One region of the Pelagibaculum spongiae genome, then DNA from elsewhere that is predicted to be linked to it. Evidence: riboswitches for the same ligand, from Rfam matches in the RefSeq annotation. Region 1 holds a riboswitch; each other region holds the start of a gene.
The links. Region 1 has a riboswitch for thiamine pyrophosphate ahead of thiB (thiamine ABC transporter substrate binding subunit). Riboswitches for the same ligand answer to the same signal wherever they lie in the genome.

Region 1 (2,270 bases):
TTCTTTAATCAAAAGCACTTGCTGTTATCTCTTACTTAGCCGCAGCGCTGCGCCACTCTCGTAACCAACTTTTACGATTGTCAGCTACTTGTTGAGAACTAAAACCAATCCGCTGGGGTTGAATCAAATCATCAAATGCTTTTGGCAGCTCAACACCATCAACAACAGGCTGCATCCAATTGGTTACTGGTATGATTTTTTGCGCTTCAACTGAGGTTAAAAAGGCCAAGAATTGCTGGGCTAGCTTTTTATTTTTAGTCGCTTTGGTAATCGCAGCGACTTCAACCTGTGCGATATGACCTTCAGAAAAAGGCGCGGCTTTGTATTGTGATTTGTTTTCTGCAACTAAGTGATAAGCAGGCGAGGTGTTATAACTTAAAACGTAATCCGAACCACCTTCCAAGAACATACTGTAAGCTTCCCACCAACCTTTGGTGACTGTCACTGTATGACCTGCCAACTGCTTCCAAGCTTGTGCAGATTGATCGCCGTATACTTTTTTAATCCACAGCAATAACCCTTGGCCTGGCGTACTGGTTCGTGGGTCTTGGTAGATGACTGAAGCGTTGGAATTAATTAATTCTTTTAGTGAAGTGACTGGCTGTTTGATTTTACTGCTGTCATAAATAAATGAGAAATAGCCGTAGTCGTATGGAACAAACGCAGTGTCATTCCAATTTAATTCTGCTTTTAAACCAGACAATTGCAATTGATGATCTTGAACCATACCGGCAGAGCGAACCACTTCTAGCAATGCATCGTCAACACCAAGAATGACATCGGCTTTAGTGCGTTGCTTTTCAATTCGCAAGCGGTTAACAATGCTGACACCATCTTCTTCAGCAATAAATTCAATATCGCAGTCGCACTGCTTTTCGAATATTTTTTCTAACTGCGGGCCTGCCCCCCATTCAGAAACAAAAGAATCATAGGTATAGATCGTCAGATCAGCAGCTCTCGCTTGATTGGTCAGACTTACCGTACAGATTAAGAAAATCACAACAGACAACAGGTTTTTCATAGACATCTCTCAAGCATTTCAATAAGTTGGCGTATGATGAGTCGCTGAAAGACAAACCTCATTCCCTACGCCAGTACTAACTGGATCAGGTTCAACGGGTGACTCTCAGCCGGGCAACTATTTATTACGATCAGATTTACTAGATCAAAATAGTGCCGGCACCCCGATAAGTTGTAGCTATGATAACACAGGCTTTTAACCCAACATAAAACCAGCGCCGCCAACCGTTCTGTAACAGCTACTCATAAAAAACCCCGGCCAAATGACCAGGGTTTTGCTAACTAATAGCTGCTCTAATTCTGGGCCAGCTGAAATTAGCCTTCGTCAGAACACAACTCTGAATAAGCATCAGCATCAAGTAAATTATCTGGCTCACCATCCGGCATAATACGGAAAATCCAGCCATCACCATATGGATCTGAGTTAATCAGCTCTGGAGTATCTTCCAGCTCTGAGTTAATTGCCGTAATCGTGCCCTTGATTGGTGAATATACGTCGGAAGCAGCCTTCACTGACTCAACAACACCCGCATCATTTCCCTGCTCAAATTCAGAACCGACTTCAGGTAACTCAACAAACACCACATCGCCTAGCAAGCTTTGCGCATGCTCAGTTACACCAACGGTGTACTCGCCGTTTTCTTCTACACGCAGCCATTCATGACTATCAACGTATTTCAAATCTACTGGGATATAACTCATTAATCCATCCTCTCATCAAGAGTTTGACTTACCTGTAATCTAGTTGAGATTTTACACAATGAGCCGGATAACACAAAACAATAGTGAACAAACCGCGATTGAAGATGATTGTTTTAATTGATGAATAACTGCTTTGCTAGTTGCTAGCTAGTCAAGAAACCAGCAGATAACTTTTAGGCTATTTTTGAGTTTTAACCGTGGCCATTGCTTCAACCAGCCTTTACTGAAGAGACAAAAACTTCAATTGGCCACTTATGATTCCAAGTTAACTTACCTCGAAATAAAGAGTCTCTACAAGATACTAACTGGGGAAATTCTGTGAAAAAAAGATTATTAATGTTTTTAATCTAAGATTATCTGATGCAATTAACACCTGCGTATTTAGTAATACAATAAATAATCAGATTTTTTTCAGGCATCACCACCATCGCATAAGCCTCACTTTCAGAAGCATACTATTCGGCGTCAAATCTAAAATTACCACCGCCCTCAGCCAAACTATAAGATGGCTTACCCGCCTCACCTGCTAAATGTACAAGCACAACAGT
Region 2 (2,270 bases), on a different contig from region 1:
AGGTGTGGGGGATTGGTCATCGATTACGAGAAAAACTGCAAGGCTATGGCTTTGAATCCGTTGCTGACCTGGCGAACGCCGATCATTTATGGATTCGGAAAAAATTCTCTGTCACTTTAGAAAAAACAGTGCGGGAATTACAAGGGCAAGCCTGTCTAGAGATGGAGCCACAGATTGAATCACGCAAACAAATCATCAGTTCTCGCTCTTTTTGCAAACGATTAACGGAGCTGGCTGATTTACAACAAGCGATCACCCAATATACCTGTCGCGCTGCAGAAAAATTGCGACAACAAAACAGCTGCTGTGGCGAGATAGGGGTGCATTTAACTACTGGGAAAAACTGCGATAAACCTTACACTGCAGCCAAATCTATTCGTTTAAATAAACCAATTAATGACAGCCGGATTTTATCCGAACACGCACAAGCATTAATTCATGAGTTGTTTGCACCTGGCTATCAATATCAAAAAGCCAGCGTCTGGTTGTCTGATATAGACCCGGCAAGTAAAAACCAACTGCAATTATTAGAAACCTCGGCAGACTATCGAATGCACAACAGCCAGCAATTGATGAAAACCCTTGATGAAATTAACCAGCGCTTTGGCCGCGGCAGCTTAAAATTAGCAGCAGAAAGTTTGCAGCCTAAATGGGCGATGAAACGAGACTTCTGTTCGCCAGCTTATACAACCAACTGGCAACAACTACCCAAAGCTAATGCCAACTAATCACTTAAAAACTCAACTATCTAAGTAGTCGTAACTAAAAATGAAACTCACGAAATTGCTCTCCGGTGAATAACGGTCAACGACCTTCAATCCTTTGTTGAAAACTTCCATTGACAGCTTTTGACTCCACGAAATAGCATAGCGCTGAAGTTAGTCGGGGGGCCGTAAGGCTGAGATCAGCAAAAAGATGCTGAGACCCGTAGAACCTGATCCGGTTAATACTGGCGTAGGGAACTAGCAGAGATCTATTTGAATATGCTCAAATAGCTTACAGGGTCTAGCGTACCAGCCTCTACAAGCGTCGCTCCATTTCAAATACCTCGCCAGTCCCTTTGCCTTATTAGCCAATAAAGCAAAGGAAGTTCCATGATTCAGCCAACCACCTCGCGACACCCGACACCCGACCAATCAAAAAAAACCGAACATAAAACGCCGATCATCTTGACAATTGCCGGTTCAGATAGCGGCGGCGGTGCAGGTATTCAGGCTGATATCAAAGCGATCTCTGCAACTGGCAGCTATGCCTGCTCGGTAATTACTGCACTAACGGCACAAAATACCTTAGCGGTTAAGGGAATACTTCCTATCTCTGCTGATTTCATTCAGCAACAACTCACCGCGGTCTTCGATGATTTAAATATTCAGGCAATAAAAATTGGCATGTTGGCTGAAGCGAAAATCATTCAGACTATTGCCAGTTTTTTAGAGCAGTACCCCACAATCCCAATAGTGCTCGATCCAGTAATGGTCGCAACCAGCGGCGATTTATTGCTCGAACAATCGGCAATTCATAACTTAAAACAACGACTGGTTCCTCTGGCGAGTATTATTACGCCAAATTTACCCGAAGCCGCAGCGCTCACCGACCAAGCTGTGCCACAAAACCAACAACAAATGTTGAACTTAATCAATCAACTACGTCAGCTCGACGCCCAAGCTATTCTATTAAAAGGCGGCCATCTACAATCAGATAGCACCAGTAATGATTTGTTAATTATCAATCAAAAAATCATTCAGTTATCAAGCCCTAGAATTGAAACCGAAAATACCCATGGCACGGGCTGTTCGCTATCTGCTGCAATTGCATCATTCATCGCTCAGGGGCAACTCCTACAACAAGCCGTTCACTCAGCTAAAGCCTGGCTAACCGGTGCTTTAGCTCATGCCGATCAATTACACATTGGCCAAGGACATGGCCCAGTTCATCATTTTTATCAGCAGCATAACCAAAAACAACTTCCATTGGATCTTTCTTCAGTCGCAATAAAACAACTGGATTTATAGGCCATGCTCAGCGAAATTACGCCAGCCGTTGGGCTGCAACTGGTAGGACTTGGATTGAAGTTCAATCCAGAGCAACCCGCTGTATTTGAAAACCTAAATATTACTTTTCCTGCGGCAAAATGGAGCTGTTTACTCGGTGCTAGCGGCTGTGGCAAAACCAGTCTATTACGTTGGATTGCCGGTTTATTACCCAAAAATTGCCAATACTCTGGCCAGCTACTCACCAGTGACCAACAACCCTTGGCTGGCCGGCTTAGC
Region 3 (2,270 bases), on a different contig from region 1:
GGCATCGGCCAACATGCCGGTTTTAATCGCAGAAAATTGCATATCATCTAACAGTTCAGCCAGCTGGCGGGCAATAAAATCGCGGCTGATGGGTTGAAAGTCGCTAACACCGCGACTGTTTTGCACCGTCAGTGCAGTTGCAATACCGGCACAATGGCCACCTTGAGCTGCGATCGATTCAATGTCGGCAGATAAACCTGCACCACCGGATGGATCGAGACCTGACAAACATAACACCACCGGTTGTTGGCTTACCGGCTGGCCTTTTGTTGGCTGGTTCATTGTGGCGTGTTAGCTCCTGTTAAATTTAAACTGTGGTTCGTCGTAGGTTTGATAAGCCTGAGGCGCAATCAGACATTGTGCGATGCAGTAAAAAGTGTCTGATTTCGTTAACACTCATCAAACCTACAGCAGACGTTTTAAAAAGGTCGAACCACTACCAGAATGACCACGCCAAGTAAGATCAGCACTGGAAATTCGTTAAACCAACGATAAAACACATGGCTTTTGTGATTGTCGTCGGTGGCAAAACGGCGCATTAATTTGCCGCAGTATATGTGGTAGCCAATGAGTATCGCGACCAGTGTCAGCTTTACGTGCATCCAGCCCATGCTTTTATAAAACTCCCAATTGGGAATTAACATCGCCAGACCAAGAATCACCGTCACCATCATCGAGGGGTTCATAATGCCGCGATATAGTTTTCGTTCCATGATATGAAACCGATCTTTACCTGCCTGATCTTCAGTTGATGCGTGATAAACAAACAAACGCGGCAAATAGAACAGTCCAGCAAACCAGCAGACCATCGCGATAATATGAAAAGCTTTTATCCAAAGCATTGGAGACATCACTGTTAGGGGAATCTGCCGATACTCTAATCAAACTCTTCTTTAAACGCACCTGTCTGTTGTATTCGCCCTGAAGTTCAGATGGTTATCTATCGGCTGGCTTAAGTCGTTTTATCGGTTTGAACTAGGTTGTCTGGTGATCTCTTGTTAAGCTCCCGCTCAGCCAGGGGGTGGTTATGAATCTGTTAAAAGATTTTGCCTGAGATGCGCATTTTGCCGAACCCCTAGAACCTGATCCGGTTAGTACCGGCGTAGGAATCGGCTGGAATCGTCTGAAGCAACATGTACATTACGACTCCTCCCATTTTAATGGGCTTGCTTGCAAGCTCCTGCGCAGTCGCCGGGTCTTTCTCTTAATTTTTAAGGAAGACCCAATGAAAACAAATCAATACCATCGATATTTTGCTGGCAAACCGTTAGCGCTAGCAGTTTCTCTTTCAATCTTTGCATCGCCAACGCTGGTTGCTGCGCAAGATTCGACGGCTGAAGTCTTGCCGACGATTCAAGTACAAGCCGATTTCCGCCATACCGATATTGACCAGTTAGCAGAAGCAATTTCGGTAGTGAATGCCCAGCAAATTGAAGCGCGTTCGGCGGATCATCTAGAAGCTATTTTAAGTTTCGCCCCTAATGTGAATTTTGCCGGTGGTAGTTCGCGTGCGCGTTATTTCCAGATTCGAGGAATAGGTGAGCGCAGCCAGTTTGTTGAGCCGGTGAACCCGTCGGTGGGTTTGCAAATTGACGGTATCGACATGACTGGGTTAGGCGGGGCGGCAACGCTGTTTGATGTTCAACAGGTTGAAATTTTGCGTGGCCCACAGGGCACACGTTTTGGTGCCAATGCACTGGCAGGTTTTATTAATGTCGATTCCAAGGCGCCTACGAAGGAAACCGAAGGTTATATCAAAGCCAAGTTGGGCAATTACGATAGCTGGGGTATTGGTGGTGCGGTTTCTGGCAGCTTAGCTGACAATCTTCAGGCGCGAGTTGCTTGGAATCAGACCGCCAGCGACGGCTTTATCGAAAATGTTCGCGTCAACCGAGATGATACAAACAATATTGATGAGCAAGTGCTGCGTGCCAAATTGAGTTGGCAACCGGCGGCTGATCATAATGTTGATATCACATTGCTACGTGCTGATATTGATAATGGTTATGATGCATTTACCTTGGATTATGACAAACAAGAAGCGCGTCAAACCGATTCTGACCAACCTGGTCATGATCGACAGAAAACCAATGCCGCCAGCATTCGCTGGGATGGCAAAGTAAATACTGTGGTTAATATTCAGCTGGATCTCTCTGGTAGCAATAACAAGATTGATTACGGGTTTGATGAAGACTGGTCTTTTGATGGTTTGCATCCGCTGGGGTACAACTATTTTGACCAGTATTTAAGAGAATTTAATCGAAATACAG

Region 2: it holds a riboswitch for thiamine pyrophosphate, as region 1 does, so the genes downstream of both, thiD (bifunctional hydroxymethylpyrimidine kinase/phosphomethylpyrimidine kinase) here and thiB (thiamine ABC transporter substrate binding subunit) in region 1, are expected to answer to the same signal.
Region 3: it holds a riboswitch for thiamine pyrophosphate, as region 1 does, so the genes downstream of both, DC094_RS15265 (TonB-dependent receptor) here and thiB (thiamine ABC transporter substrate binding subunit) in region 1, are expected to answer to the same signal.

Annotation. Positions count from the first base shown of each region.
Region 1 is NZ_QDDL01000001.1:1,065,400-1,067,669, forward strand. Features, by position in the region: gene DC094_RS04530 (ABC transporter permease subunit) at 1-12, opposite strand, end outside; gene thiB (thiamine ABC transporter substrate binding subunit) at 32-1,021, opposite strand; TPP riboswitch at 1,067-1,197, opposite strand; gene gcvH (glycine cleavage system protein GcvH) at 1,336-1,722, opposite strand; gene DC094_RS04545 (hypothetical protein) at 2,178-2,270, opposite strand, start outside.
Region 2 is NZ_QDDL01000004.1:390,893-393,162, forward strand. Features, by position in the region: gene DC094_RS12215 (Y-family DNA polymerase) at 1-728, shown strand, start outside; TPP riboswitch at 874-978, shown strand; gene thiD (bifunctional hydroxymethylpyrimidine kinase/phosphomethylpyrimidine kinase) at 1,095-2,012, shown strand; gene DC094_RS12225 (ATP-binding cassette domain-containing protein) at 2,016-2,270, shown strand, end outside.
Region 3 is NZ_QDDL01000006.1:242,563-244,832, forward strand. Features, by position in the region: gene thiD (bifunctional hydroxymethylpyrimidine kinase/phosphomethylpyrimidine kinase) at 1-282, opposite strand, end outside; gene hemJ (protoporphyrinogen oxidase HemJ) at 420-842, opposite strand; TPP riboswitch at 1,008-1,127, shown strand; gene DC094_RS15265 (TonB-dependent receptor) at 1,226-2,270, shown strand, end outside.